Regions from separate parts of the Vibrio cortegadensis genome, predicted to be linked through region 3. Evidence: predicted binding sites of a transcription regulator. Region 3 holds the regulator's gene; each other region holds the start of a gene.
The links. The regulator MetJ, encoded in region 3, represses methionine synthesis genes. The targets are predictions, from matches to a motif close to TTAGACNTNTANANGTCTAA.
Positions count from the first base shown of each region.

Region 1: the regulator MetJ is predicted to act here: its motif matches at 2,013-2,032, upstream of metA (homoserine O-acetyltransferase MetA).
Region 2: the regulator MetJ is predicted to act here: its motif matches at 1,266-1,285, upstream of metE (5-methyltetrahydropteroyltriglutamate--homocysteine S-methyltransferase).
Region 4: the regulator MetJ is predicted to act here: its motif matches at 1,894-1,913, upstream of metN (methionine ABC transporter ATP-binding protein MetN).

Region 1 covers NZ_AP025472.1:1,437,054-1,440,648, forward strand. Annotated here, with positions in the region: gene pilW (type IV pilus biogenesis/stability protein PilW) at 106-834, opposite strand; gene metA (homoserine O-acetyltransferase MetA) at 1,050-1,991, opposite strand; gene OCV39_RS06935 (AAA family ATPase) at 2,180-2,605, shown strand; gene OCV39_RS06940 (DUF3859 domain-containing protein) at 2,654-3,076, shown strand; gene OCV39_RS06945 (EAL domain-containing protein) at 3,134-3,595, opposite strand, start outside.
Region 2 covers NZ_AP025472.1:1,909,943-1,913,537, reverse strand. Annotated here, with positions in the region: gene OCV39_RS09040 (DUF4250 domain-containing protein) at 1-28, shown strand, start outside; gene OCV39_RS09035 (LysR substrate-binding domain-containing protein) at 231-1,142, opposite strand; gene metE (5-methyltetrahydropteroyltriglutamate--homocysteine S-methyltransferase) at 1,475-3,595, shown strand, end outside.
Region 3 covers NZ_AP025472.1:239,013-242,607, forward strand. Annotated here, with positions in the region: gene OCV39_RS01085 (malic enzyme-like NAD(P)-binding protein) at 1-1,238, shown strand, start outside; gene metJ (met regulon transcriptional regulator MetJ) at 1,429-1,749, opposite strand; gene OCV39_RS01095 (O-succinylhomoserine (thiol)-lyase) at 1,975-3,159, shown strand; gene OCV39_RS01100 (bifunctional aspartate kinase/homoserine dehydrogenase II) at 3,160-3,595, shown strand, end outside.
Region 4 covers NZ_AP025472.1:2,340,273-2,343,867, forward strand. Annotated here, with positions in the region: gene treB (PTS trehalose transporter subunit IIBC) at 1-5, opposite strand, end outside; gene treR (trehalose operon repressor TreR) at 319-1,263, opposite strand; gene gmhB (D-glycero-beta-D-manno-heptose 1,7-bisphosphate 7-phosphatase) at 1,263-1,817, opposite strand; gene metN (methionine ABC transporter ATP-binding protein MetN) at 2,010-3,044, shown strand; gene OCV39_RS11060 (methionine ABC transporter permease) at 3,034-3,595, shown strand, end outside.

The sequences.
Region 1 (3,595 bases), 1.2 Mb from region 3:
TTCTTTCCATCGCACGTCTTTCTTAACAATAGCTTCTATAACTATGTTTTCCATAACAGCTTCCATAACAATACCTTTCCGCAACATGAGCCTATGACGATGTGCTTATCCTTGCATTTTCGTAAGTTGCTCACGGTATTTATTCTCCAATACTGTGTTTCCTGCTAGCGACTCTAATCTAATCAGAATTTGTAATGAGGTTATTTGATAGCCATATCGTTTGTGGAAACGTAACAGGCGTAAGCGAGCGTCATTATATTGATCATTGGTTACCTCTAAATTGGCGAGCTGTAATGTTGATCTTACTCGGTTGGGGTCATGATCTAATGCGCGTTGGAAATACGCCGTTGCCTTTTCAATGTGTTGTGCTTTTAGAGCACAGAACCCCGCATTTTCGTAACTGGCTGAAACGAGATAATAATAAGGCTGTTGAATGGCTTTGTTGAAGTAGCGATCTGCTTGTTCAAACTCTCCCTGCTTGCATAAGAAAGTTCCGTAGTTGTTTAAGACATTCCCATTTCGTGAATCATGCCTAAGTGCGACTTCATAAGATGCACGCGCTTTGTCATATTCTGATACCACCTCATAGTAATGTGCCATTGAAAGGTGGGAGCGATAATAATTTGGTGAGTGTCTGACGGCGAGCTCTAAATTCTCTCGTGCTTTAACCATGTTTCTGTTTTCTAAGTATCCCAGACCTAGCGAGATCCGTGACTCAGCCATTGCGATTGGATCTGAGGTAGTTTGTGGTTCTCCATCGGTTACAGTCACGCAGCCAGATAGAAGCAAAGCCGTGGTGGCTAAAAGGCTCACTTTATACGATACGGTTTTCATCAATAGTCACTCTCCAAACAATTATGCAGATATAGTATGCAAATTGGTCCCTATTAAGTGGTAGGAGTGAAGATATTGCGAGACAGTAAGCAATCTTAAGTTAGATGGAAAAGGTCAAATTGGTTGGAAGCTAGATAAAAAGGCTGTAAACCGGATAAGATAAAAGAAAGCCGCGAACAACGCGGCTTTCTTTTATTGGAATTCGTCCTTAATGATTACTCATCATGAGTGAAATTTGCTTCGCTAAACGCATCAAGATCATATGGCGTCTGTTGGTAAACACAGTAATTTAGCCAATTTGAGAACAGTAAATGCCCGTGACTTCGCCAACTTGCGTTCGGCTTATTGTCCGGATTGTCGTTAGGGTAGTAATTAATTGGAATCACAGGCTCCATGCCTTCACTTAAGTCACGGACATACTCATGATGCAAGGTGAAAGCGTCATACTCAGGGTGACCGGTAACAAACACATTTCGTTTATCTTTGGTTGCTGCCAAATAGACACCAGCATCATCAGAACTCGCGAGGATATCAAGATCGGTATGCTCACTTAAATATTCTGGTGAAAAATCAGCATAACGAGAGTGTGGTGCAAGGAAAGTATCATCAAACCCGCGCAGAATTGGGTGGAACTCTTGGTGTAATTTATGGTGATAAACACCAGATAACTTCTCTTTGCGTGTTCGCTTTGGCAAGTTATAGAGCAGTTTGAGACCCGCTTGAGCCGCCCAGCAGACGAACAGAGTTGAAGTGACGTGTTTATTCGCCCAAGACATAATATCTTCAAGGTGTTCCCAATAGATAACATCTTCAAATTGGACTAGCCCGAGTGGCGCACCTGTAATGATCAAACCATCAAAGTTACGCTTCTTAACCATCTCAAATTGGCGGTAGAAGTTGTCTAAATGTTCTGTTGGTGTGTTTTTGCTTGGGCGATCATCGATGCGCAGTAATTCAATATCAACCTGCAAAGGACTATTTGAAAGTAAGCGAAGAAATTGGGTTTCAGTCTCAATCTTTTTAGGCATCAGATTAAGGATCAGCACTTTCAGAGGTCGAATTTCCTGAGTAGAAGCTCGAGATTCAGGCATCACGAAGATATTCTCTTGGCGTAACACATCGGATGCGGGTAATTGATCGGGGATTCGTATTGGCACAGCTTGCTCCCTAAGCTATTTTTGGACGTCTATACATCTAAACCTAACTTAATTAGAGGGAGATGTCGACATCGTATGCAAACTTAATCTGATTTTAATACTTTCGAAGAGCGGTCGATGGGATCACAAAAACAAACAGTGTATGACGTGTTATAAAATAGGGTTATATTCTGTGGTACCAAGGTATAATGCGATTAGAATACAACGCGGCTGATAATACTGAAATTGATAGGGAATTATGTGTGCAAACCTTAACTTTGATTAGAGGCTTACCGGGCTCAGGTAAATCGACTTTAGCAAAATCATTACCAGCTAAACATGTCGAAGCCGATATGTATTTCGTTAATGATGCCGGTACCTATGAGTTTAATGCATCAAAACTGAAACAAGCGCATGAATGGTGTCAAAAGCAGACTGATGAATGGCTAAAAGCCGGTGAGAGTGTGGTTGTCGCCAATACTTTTGTTTGTCACTGGGAAATGAAAGCTTACCAGCGACTTGCGAAGAAGCATCGAGTAGAACTTTGCATAATAGTGTGCAGAGAGAGCTATAACAATATTCATGGTGTCGATGCCGCTACGGTTGCGAGAATGAAGCGTCAGTGGCAAGAGTAAAACGTACAGAATTCCAAGACTTTAACTTTTAAAATAGTGATTATAAACATGGCAAAACGTTCTTCAATCGTCGATATGGTCTCTTATGGGATCTACTCAACATGGGATTCAAAATCTAAAGATCTTCCGAAGATCCAAGAGTTCACGACTCAAGTACCTGCTGAGCTTGATGTCGAATTCGGTTTCATCTTGAACATTAAAAAAGCGAAGGGTGAGAAGATTCGCTACTGCATATATCATCCAGATATCACGACAGATAAAGGTGAAGTATTAGAACCGTTTGATGGTGAGGAATATGTTGGTAACAATGATTGGGATTTTTACTTAGGCGACACTATCTGGGCCCCAATTGAAAACAAAATTGGCAAGTGGCGAATGACCGTTGAATTAAAAGGTCAGGTCGTAGCGGATAAAACGTTCGATTTAACCGCTAAAGATGAAGGTCAATTTTGGAAGCGCAGAGGCTTTTAAAAGGCTTATAGGTTTTAAAAAATATTGAGTTTAATAAATTATAGGGTTTAAAAGGTTTTACGCACAACGTGTATTGGCTGTTTGAGTTTGATCTAAATGTGTTTTAAGAGGTAAGGGCTTTGAAATCCCAAAGCCTTGAGCAAAATCAATGTCTAACTGTTCGAGAATCTGAGTATGCTGCTCAGATTCAACAAACTCAGCCACAGTTACTAGGTTCATACTCGAAGCTACTTGGCTCATTGCCTGAACCAGTTTCACGTCGGTAGGGTTAGTGGTGATGTTTTTGATGAAAGATCCATCTATTTTTAGTACATCAAGTGGCAGCCTACGCAGGTAATCGAAACTCGCGTAACCAGTACCAAAATCATCTAGAGCGATGCAACAACCCGCCTCTCTAAGCTTCTCTATTGTTTGTATCGCAATATCTTCGTTATGTAGTGCCATAGATTCGGTGATTTCAAAACATATCTTATTCAACGGAACCGAATAAATTCTTGCATAATCAATAATTTGATCGGC
Region 2 (3,595 bases), 1.4 Mb from region 3:
ATTGACCAATCAGTTTAAGTCCTACTAGTGAATAGAACGTGATTCATTCGCTTCATTAACTGCTTGCTTTCAAAGTGCTTGCTTTTCAAATTGAAGCCAGTGATGCCGATAGAGTCCTTTCTCTATTGGCAGACTATTTATTGGCAAGCTATCTATTTGTAAACGTTCTATTAGCAAACTTTCTAATGGCAAACGTTATGTAGGTAGCCTTGTTATTGACTAGGTTTGTGTTATGCCATCTTGATCCCATCAAGATGGCTTTTGCATTGCTGGCGAGCGGTATTAAAAAAAGCTTGAAGGTAATGTTTATCTTTTTCTGCATTTCTTGTTGCCGCGAATAAACGTCTCCATAACCCTTCCCCTAAAGGTTTGCTGGTAATTAAACCTTGTCGAGAGAATTCACTGATAGCCCAGTTGGGTAATGCTGCGACGCCAAGCCCTGCGGATACCATCTGTACTAGCATCAACGTATTATCTGCTTGCTTCCATTTTGCGGGCTCAACACCTGCGGGGCTCAGAAAATGTTTAACGACATCTAAGCGCTGTTTTTGAACGGGATAAGACAGCATCGTTTCATTGATGAGATCTTTGGGCTCGATGATCTCTTTATGGGCGAGCGGGGAGTGGGTAGAAGTAATCAAACGCATTTCGAAATCAAACAGTGGCTCATAGTGCACTTCAGATCGTGGTTGGATATCTGATGTGATCACCAAATCAAGCTCTCCCGCGAGCAGTGCTGGTAAAGGTTCAAAACCAAAGCCAGAAGAGAAGTCTAACGTGACACTTGGCCACGTAACTTGATACTCCTTAAGTGCAGGCATGAGCCATTGGAAGCAAGAGTGGCACTCAATCGCCATGTGCAATCTACCATTTACATCTTCTTTCAAGCTTGCTAGCTCATTTTCTGCTTTTGCCATCCTAGGCATTATGTCGTCAGCCAGTTTAAGCAAAATATCACCTTCAGACGTGAATTTTACCGGACGAGTCTTGCGTAAAAAAAGCTGTCCACCAAGCCTCGCTTCTAAATCTTTGAGTTGATGAGACAGCGCAGACTGTGTCAGATGCAATGACGTCGCGGTTGCCGTTAACGAGCCCGTATCCCTTAGCGTTACTAATGTCCGTAAATGTTTTAGCTCTATCATGAGTGTCCCTCATATTCCTTAAGCTTTCTGAACGTTATCAATACTTTTACGTGATTGAATTACTTACATCAGAGTTCTTTCTCGCTGTTTATAAGACTTAAACTACGACTCTTTTTGTGAGTTGTAAACATCTAGATGGCTAAATGAATTAATTAAATCTAATGGGGAGCTGAGAAACATGAATTTAATTCATAAACAAAATGAATATTTGGAGGTTGTTCAATGAGTCGTTTGACGCGATAGTTTAGCCATCCAGACATCTTGAGTGCGTTAGGGTAATCAAGTGAACTGAGCGAAATGACCTATTTAAGCGAATAATAAGGAATATTAAGATGGCTAGATTTGAAGCAGTAGAAAATAAAACAACCACTCACATTCTTGGCTACCCACGTATTGGCGAGAAGCGAGAACTGAAGTTTGCTTTAGAAAAATATTGGCGTGGCGAAATTGATCAAAACGGTTTGAAAGAACTAGGAAGCGAACTTAGGCTTCGTAACTGGAATACTCAGGCTGAGGCAAAACTCTCTTTTGCCACCGCAGGTGATTTTGCATGGTACGATCACGTTCTCACAACCACATTACTGCTTGGTCATGCACCGAAACGACATGCTGGTGGAGAAGAGGGCGAAAAGGCATTTCCAGATCTGGATACTCTTTTCCGCGTAGGTCGTGGTCAGTCTCAAGTTGAGTGTGGTTGTTCTAACCATTCTGGTGAAGGCAATGCAGCATCGGATATGACAAAGTGGTTTAATACTAATTACCACTATATCGTGCCAGAATTCAGTAAAGATGACAGTTTTGAAGTGAGTTGGCCCCAGTTATTTGAAGAGGTAAGCCAAGCCATTAATGCTGGCCACAAAGTGAAGCCAGTGCTGTTAGGTCCGCTGACTTATTTGTATCTTGGTAAAGAGGTTGAAGAGGGATTTGATCGACTTACCTTATTGCCGAGATTGCTTACGGCTTATCAAACTATTTTAGCAAAACTCGCAAAACTAGGGGTGGAGTGGGTACAAATTGATGAACCAATTTTGTCGCTAGAGCTAGAAAAAGAGTGGCTGAACTCATTCAAACTTGCTTATCAAGTCCTACAAAGTGATGTGAAACTACTCTTAACCACCTACTTTGATTCGGTGTCAGATACCCTCGATAAAATCGTTGAACTGCCTGTCAATGGCCTGCATATTGATTTGTCTGCCGCACCAGAGCAACTTGATTATGTGGTTGAAAAATTACCGCAAGAGTGGGTACTTTCTGCGGGTGTGATTAATGGGCGGAATGTGTGGCGAGCAGATTTAGGTGCTGAATTAGCTCGTCTACAGCCAGTGAAAGATAAGCTGGGTGATAAGTTGTGGGTTGCGAGTTCTTGTTCATTACTTCATAGCCCGGTAGATCTTGAGTTAGAACAGAAACTGTCAGATGAAGTGAAGAGTTGGTTTGCATTTGCGAAGCAAAAAGTGACCGAAGTGAGCCTGTTAGGGGCGGCGCTTGATGGCGACCAAAACGCAATTCTAGCTTGTGAAACTTACAGCCAACCCATTGTTGCTCGTCGTACTGCTGAGCATGTTAATAAGCCCAAGGTGCAAGCTCGGTTGAATTCAATTACTAAGACTTTGGCTGAACGAAGCGCAGCATACCCTGAACGTGCAGCGCATCAAGCAGAGGTTCTTGGCCTTCCATTATTGCCGACCACAACCATAGGGTCATTTCCTCAAACCGGAGAAATTCGAATTCAGCGCAATGCGTATCGCACAGGGAAATTGACAGAAGCGGAGTACAACAGTGCGTTAAAAGGTCATATTGCTGATGCGGTTAAGCGCCAAGAAGCTTTGGATCTGGATGTTCTTGTCCATGGTGAAGCGGAACGTAACGATATGGTTGAGTACTTTGCTGAGAACCTTGAAGGCTTTCAAACGACTCAGTTTGGCTGGGTGCAAAGTTATGGTTCACGTTGCGTTAAACCGGCGATTGTCGTAGCAGACATCGAACGAGAAAAACCAATGACTGTCGAGTGGTCTACCTATGCGCAATCCTTAACATCAAAACAGATGAAAGGAATGCTAACCGGCCCTGTGACTATTTTGTGTTGGACTTTCCCTCGTGAAGATATTAGCCGCAAAGAGATAGCCCAACAATTGGCATTTGCGCTTCGTGATGAGGTTTCAGATCTTCAAGATGCAGGTATTAACATTATTCAAATTGATGAACCTGCAATCCGTGAAGGCTTACCGTTGAAGCAGAGTGATCACGCAGAATACCTTGAGTGGGCTGTGGATGCGTTTAAGATTTCGGCGGCAAGTGCAAAACCAGAAACGCAAATACATACTCATATGTGTTACAGCGAATTTAATGAGATCATTCAGTCAGTGGCCGATTTAGATGCCGATGTGATCACCATTGAAACATCACGATCGAATATGGAGTTGCTCAAAGCGTTTGAGGAATTTAACTATCCG
Region 3 (3,595 bases):
AACTATTTCGCCAACAAGCACTTGATTACCATGCCTTCCCAAAACCGGGGAAAATTGCTTTAGAGCTAACCACGCCAGCAGACTCAGCTGAAGATCTGGCACTGGCCTACAGCCCAGGTGTTGCAGAACCTGTACGTGAAATCGCCCAAAACGTAGAGAACGTTTATAAGTACACAGCGAAAGGTAACATGGTTGCGGTGATCTCAAACGGCACCGCGATCCTTGGTTTAGGTAACCTTGGTCCAATCGCATCAAAACCTGTGATGGAAGGTAAAGCGTTACTGTTTAAACGTTTTGCTGGCCTTGATTCTATCGATATCGAAGTAAAACACCGCACTATCGACGAATTTGTCGACACAGTTGCGAACATTGCAGACACATTCGGTGGTATTAACTTAGAAGATATCAAAGCACCAGACTGTTTTGAAATTGAGCGTCGCTTGATTGAACGTTGTGATGTGCCTGTATTCCATGATGACCAACACGGTACCGCGATTGTAACGGCAGCGGGCATGCTGAATGCGATCGAACTTCAAGGTAAGAAATTAGAAGAGTGTACGATCGTTTGTCTTGGTGCGGGTGCAGCAGCTGTCGCTTGTATGGAGCTACTGATTAAGTGTGGCGCGATGCGTGAAAAAATCTACATGCTTGACCGTAAAGGCGTGATCCACACTCGCCGTGATGACATCAACGAGTACAAACAGCGTTTTGCGAACAATACTGACAAACGCACGTTGGAAGATGTGATTGATGGTGCTGACCTATTCTTAGGCGTATCAGGTCCAAACCTTCTTCCGGCTGAAGCGCTGAAATTAATGGCCGACAAGCCTGTTGTGTTTGCATGTTCGAATCCAGATCCAGAGATCAAACCTGCATTAGCTCATGAAGTGCGTAATGACCTGATTATGGGTACTGGCCGTTCTGACTATCCAAACCAAGTGAACAATGTTCTATGTTTCCCATTCATTTTCCGTGGTGCGCTAGATGTACGTGCAAGCGTGATTAATGATGAGATGAAACTGGCGGCGGTAGAAGCGATTCGTCAACTTGCTAAAGAGCCTGTTCCTGCTGAAGTATTGAAAGCGGCGGGTGTGGATGCACTTGAGTTTGGCGTCGATTACATTATTCCTAAACCGATGGACCCACGTTTGTTACCACGCGTAGCAAAAGCCGTGGCTGTGGCGGCGGTTGAATCTGGTGTAGCTCGTATTGAGATGCCAGAAAACTATATGCAGTAAGAACGTAATATGCAGTAAATACGTAGAGTGCAGTAAGAACGCAATGCAGTAAATCTGTAAATACACGACGTAATAAATCTGCACGCTAGCGAGACACTAAAAAGCCGCCAAACATTATGTTTAGCGGCTTTTTTAATGAGGTTAAGTTGAGACAACGCCCAAACGAACCAATGACATCAGCAGTAAGCGGTTACTCTTCGTCGAATGTTTCGAATTCGATGCCCATTGCAGTCATTAATTCTTTTGCTTCGGTTGGGATCTCATCCGGACGATCTTTACGTAGATCTTCATCAGTAGGAAGAGGTTGCCCAGTATAAGCATGCAAGAAGGCTTCACAAAGAAGTTCACTGTTTGTTGCGTGGCGTAGGTTGTTAATCTGACGGCGAGTACGCTCATCAGTGAGTACCTTTAATACTTTTAATGGGATCGAAACGGTAATTTTTTTAACCTGTTCGCTCTTTTTTCCATGCTCTGCGTATGGACTAATGTATTCACCATTCCAGTCTGCCATTGCGCACCTTCATTGTTATTGTTAGTTGTTTAAAAATAATAGGAGGGGATTTTAGCGGGATTTACCGCCATAAGCAAAGACATATAGACGTCTAGATGTGTTGACGGCTTACGCTTATAAACGTAAAGTGACATAAAGTAACGAGAATAACAACTCTCTAACACAGTGCCTTGATATCAATCAAGGTGTTGTGAGCATCGAATTCGACTTGGAAAGGAAACACATATGAGCAGCCGGAAGCCCGCGACTATCGCCGTACGAACAGGGATTGAGTCAGATTCTCAGCATAATGCCGTTGTCCCACCGATTTATCTTTCGACCAATTATAGCTTCCCAGCCTTCGGTGAAGTGCCTAAATATGACTATACCCGTTCTGGTAATCCAAACCGAGGATTATTAGAAACGGCACTGTTTGAGTTGGAATCGGGAAAAGGGGCAGTGGTCACAAATTGCGGTACATCGGCGCTCAACCTTTGGGTTTCTGCTTTTTTAGGCTCTGATGATCTGATTGTCGCACCGCACGATTGCTATGGTGGTACTTATCGCCTATTTAATACACGAGCTCAAAAAGGGGACTTTAAGGTTCTTTTTGTTGATCAATCAGATTGTGCTGCGTTGGATGCTGCGATTGCTCTGAAGCCGAAATTATTACTGCTTGAAACGCCGTCAAATCCGCTCGTTCGTGTTATCGATATCGAAGAGACATGCATTAAAGCTAAGCAAGTCGAGACGCTAGTGGCTGTCGATAATACCTTTTTGACACCTGTGTACCAAAAGCCATTAGAACTCGGTGCAGATTTCGTTATTCACTCGACCACTAAGTTTATTAACGGCCACTCGGATGTGATTGGTGGTGTTGTGGTGACGAAAACAGAAGAACATGCAGAAGAGTTGGCGTGGTGGGGAAACTGCATTGGCGCAACAGGAACACCATTTGATAGTTACATGACGTTACGTGGCATACGCACTCTGGGCGCAAGAATGCGTGTGCATGAAGAGAGTTCGATAGCCATCCTTAGCGAACTTCAGAAGCAATCTTTAGTCGATGTTATCTATCACCCAAGCCTGCCTGATCATCCCGGACATGATATCGCGAAGAAGCAGCAGTCTGGTTTTGGGTCTATGCTGAGCTTTGAGTTTGCAGGCAGTTTTGAACAACTGAAATATTTTGTCGATCAACTCGAATTATTCTCTTTAGCGGAATCCTTAGGTGGCGTTGAGAGTTTGATTTGCCACCCAGCTTCGATGACTCACCGTGCGATGGGGGAGGAAGCCTTGGCGGAAGCTGGCATTTCACAGCATTTATTACGTTTATCGGTTGGGCTAGAAGATGCTGACGATTTGATTAACGATTTATCACAAGCTTTTGCGAAAGCGGAGCGATTTACGGACGATGGAGAGGCCGTTTAAATGAGTGTTATTCGTCAACTGCATAAATTTGGTGGCAGTAGCTTAGCTGATCCTGAGTGTTATCAGCGCGTGGTGAATATTCTTAAAGAGTATTCGGGAGCGGATGATTTAGTGGTGGTGTCAGCGGCAGGGAAAACCACCAACCGTCTTATCGAGTTTTTAGAAGCGCTGGATAAAGATGGGCGTTTGGCGCATGAGGCTTTACAGTCATTGCGTCAATTTCAGACTGAATTGATTGAAACCTTGCTGAGTGGAGAATCACAAACGGCTTTGCTTGCAACGTTGAATGCTGAATTTAGTGCGCTAGGGGAGTTAACCACTCCGCTTTCGGCAACCGACAAAGCGAATGTGTTAGGCCATGGTGAAGTATGGTCGGCTCGATTGTTAGCTGAACTATTGTGTCAGTACGATCTTGCGGCTGTAGCTCAAGATGCTC
Region 4 (3,595 bases), 1.0 Mb from region 3:
CTCATAACTATCCACCCTATTTCTATTCCTGAATTCTGCACGTTAGTAAGGCTGTGCCCGCAAACAAGCTCTACTTTCATACCTACCGCAATGGGAACATTCCCAAACGTCAATATGAGTATATTGCACAGATCAATAGAATCTTTAAATGGGAACATTCCCATTAATTGAAAGAGATCACACAATATTTTATTTTAAATGAATAAACAATAGCTTAAATAGATAGGAATCAATGGTGAGTTTCACGGCACGATTTAGGGTGACTTCCTTTAAAATCATGGATGAATGGTCATTATTTAAATAGGTTACAAGCCTGTTTTAAACAACAGGCTTTTGGGTTACATGTGTGATATTACCCTCACCAGAAAGCTGAGCAATCAACAACTTAGCTGCCTTTTCTCCAGCTTGAGAGTAGCCAGGGTCAATGCTATAGATGTTCGGAAAAAGAAAAGAAAGCAGATCATTTCCGCCGACACCTGTCACCGCAATATCCGTACGTTTCAGCTCTTGTAGACGTTTGATTACGCCTAGGGCAAGAGTATCACTCGCACAGACAATCGCTTGTGTTGTTTCAGTAATCACGTCATCGACTAACCCATAAGCACTTTCATGGTGCAGTTGGCCTGTCTTATAATTAGGCTCGACGCTCGTTCTCTTGCACCAATTAAGATAGGCACTTAAACGTAGTTCACCAGTGGAACGATCACTAGGATCTACCCCTATAAAGGCGATATCGTTAATACCCATCAGCTCTAAATGAGAGATGGCCAGTTGGATCACGGCTATGTTGTCATAATTGACCGAAGATACATCTTGAGTATCCAATGCAATAACGACGGCTTTTTCTTGCCATAAATTCAGAGTTTCAACATCACAATCAGTAAAGCCAAATACAATCACACCATCAACATTACGCTTTTGTAATACTGCTAAATGTTCATTGGTTTTACTCCGACTGAACTGGCTCTCCATAATAACGACATCATAGCCCGCACGATAAAGCTCAGCGAGCATCGTACTCACCGCTCGATTTTCAGAGGGAGAATCGAGGCGAGAGATAATAACCCCGATCACTTTTTGACTCCCACCTCGCATCAATTGCGCTGACTTTGATGGAACATAGCCAGACTCTTGTATTACTTGTTCAACTTTTGCTCGTGTTGCAGGTTTCACTTTCGGATCATTGGTTATAACTCGTGAAACGGTTGATTTCCCTACACCAGAAAGTTTGGCAATATCAAGAATAGTGAGTTTTTTGTTCATTAAGCACCTAGCACGTAATCTGGAACATTTTTAATACTATCAAGTACAACGGTGGCAATGGCTTCACCTTTTTCAGTGATTGGTTTACCTGTTCTCACTAAAATTTTCGTTCCAACCCCTGCCGCTTCGGCTGCCATCATATCTTCTGCTTTATCGCCAATCATAATGGATTTTTCCATATCGATTTTTAAAAAATCACGAGCAGAGATAAACATACCGGGTTTAGGCTTACGACAATCACAATCTTCTTTGTATTTACCCACGCCATGTTCTGCGTGATGCGGGCAGTAATAAATCCCATCAAGCTCAACGCCATGATCGACAAAATTCCAGTCCATCCATTGCGTCAAAGACAAAAAGCGGTCTTCACTGAACATGCCACGAGCGATGCCCGATTGGTTCGTCACGAGAACTAACATGTACCCCATATCTTGAAGCTTCTTTGTCGCCTCAAAGACACCATCGATGTATTCAAAATCATGCTCATCATGCACATAGCCATGATCAACATTAATCACACCATCGCGATCTAGAAAAACTGCTGGTTTCGCCAAAATTTATGTCTCTATCTACCCTATATGAAAAGAATTATTACACGCTTTATTTCTTACGGCACTACCTAATTGCCCTTTAGACGTCTAGACGTCAAAATATCTATTGACTTAAATCAAGTTAGCCCATAGCATCTTCTATAGATTCAAACTTTGAACAACATTTTCCACTGTTACTCCTGCATAGGTTTTTAGATGATTAAAATTAATCAAGTTAACAAAACTTTCTATCAAGGTACTAAAGAAATCAATGCCTTAATAGATATAAACCTCCAAGTCCCTCAAGGTGGTATTTTTGGGGTTATTGGTTCTTCAGGGGCAGGGAAAAGTACTCTTATACGCTGTGTCAACATGCTAGAAGCTCCAACCAGTGGCTCTGTCATTGTTGATGGTGTTGACTTAACACAACTCTCTAAATCTGAGCTAAGTGCTGCAAGACGTAACATCGGTATGATCTTTCAACACTTTAACCTGCTCTCTTCTCGAACTGTTTTTGGTAACATCGCCCTACCGTTAGAGCTTGCAGGAGTAGACAAAGGTGACATCAACAAAAAAGTCACTGAACTGCTCAATTTAGTTGGCTTGGCGGATAAGAAAGAGACCTACCCATCAAATTTAAGTGGCGGACAAAAACAGCGTGTCGCCATTGCTCGTGCGCTAGCGTCTGATCCAAAAGTACTGCTTTGTGATGAAGCCACCAGCGCGCTAGATCCCGCAACTACTCAATCAATTCTAGAGTTACTGCGCGAGATTAACCGTAAACTCAATATCACCATGTTATTAATCACTCACGAAATGGATGTGGTTAAAAGCATCTGTCATGAAGTGGCTATTATTGGTGGCGGAAAACTAGTAGAAAAAGGCAGTGTTGGCGATATTTTTGCTCATCCAAAAACAGAGTTAGCCCATCAATTTATCCGCTCGACCTTAGATCTTTCGATTCCTGAAGATTACCAAGCTCGACTACAAGAAACACGAGTGCATGGCAGTTACCCTCTATTGCGTTTGGAGTTTACTGGGGAAACCGTTGATGCGCCGTTAATGACGCAAATCGCACGTAAATTCAATATCGATGTCAGTATTTTAAGCTCAGACTTAGATTACGCTGGCGGCGTTAAATTCGGCATGATGGTCGCTGAATTATTCGGAACAGAACAAGATGATAACGGCGCGATTGAATTTTTACGCGCACACAAAGTAAAAGTAGAGGTATTAGGTTATGTCCTTTAATTCAATCATCGATTGGCTAAGTTTAAATGGTGACCTACTACTAGGCGCAACTCTTGAAACCCTTTACATGGTCGCAGTCGCTGGCATTGTAGGTTTTGCTGTGGGGATCCCACTAGGTGTAATTCTGCATACCAGTAAAAAAGGTGGGCTGTTAGAAAATACCAAACTCAATAGTATTTTAGGTGCAGTCGTCAATATCGGACGTTCAGTCCCTTTCTTAGTTTTGATGGTCGCGATTATTCCTTTAACTAAATTGTTAATTGGCACCTTCATCGGCACGACTGCTGCCATTGTTCCTTTAACGATTGGCGCTATCCCATTTGTTGCACGCTTAATTGAAAGTGCGCTTTTAGAAGTCCCTACAGGTCTAGTCGAAGCCGCGCAATCAATGGGTGCTAAGCCACGCCAGATTATTACCAAAGTATTATTACCGGAAGCACTACCAACCATTATTAACTCAGTCACGATCACCATGGTGACGCTAGTCAGTTACTCTGCAATGGCAGGAACTGTTGGTGGTGGTGGTTTGGGTGATGTCGCCATACGCTACG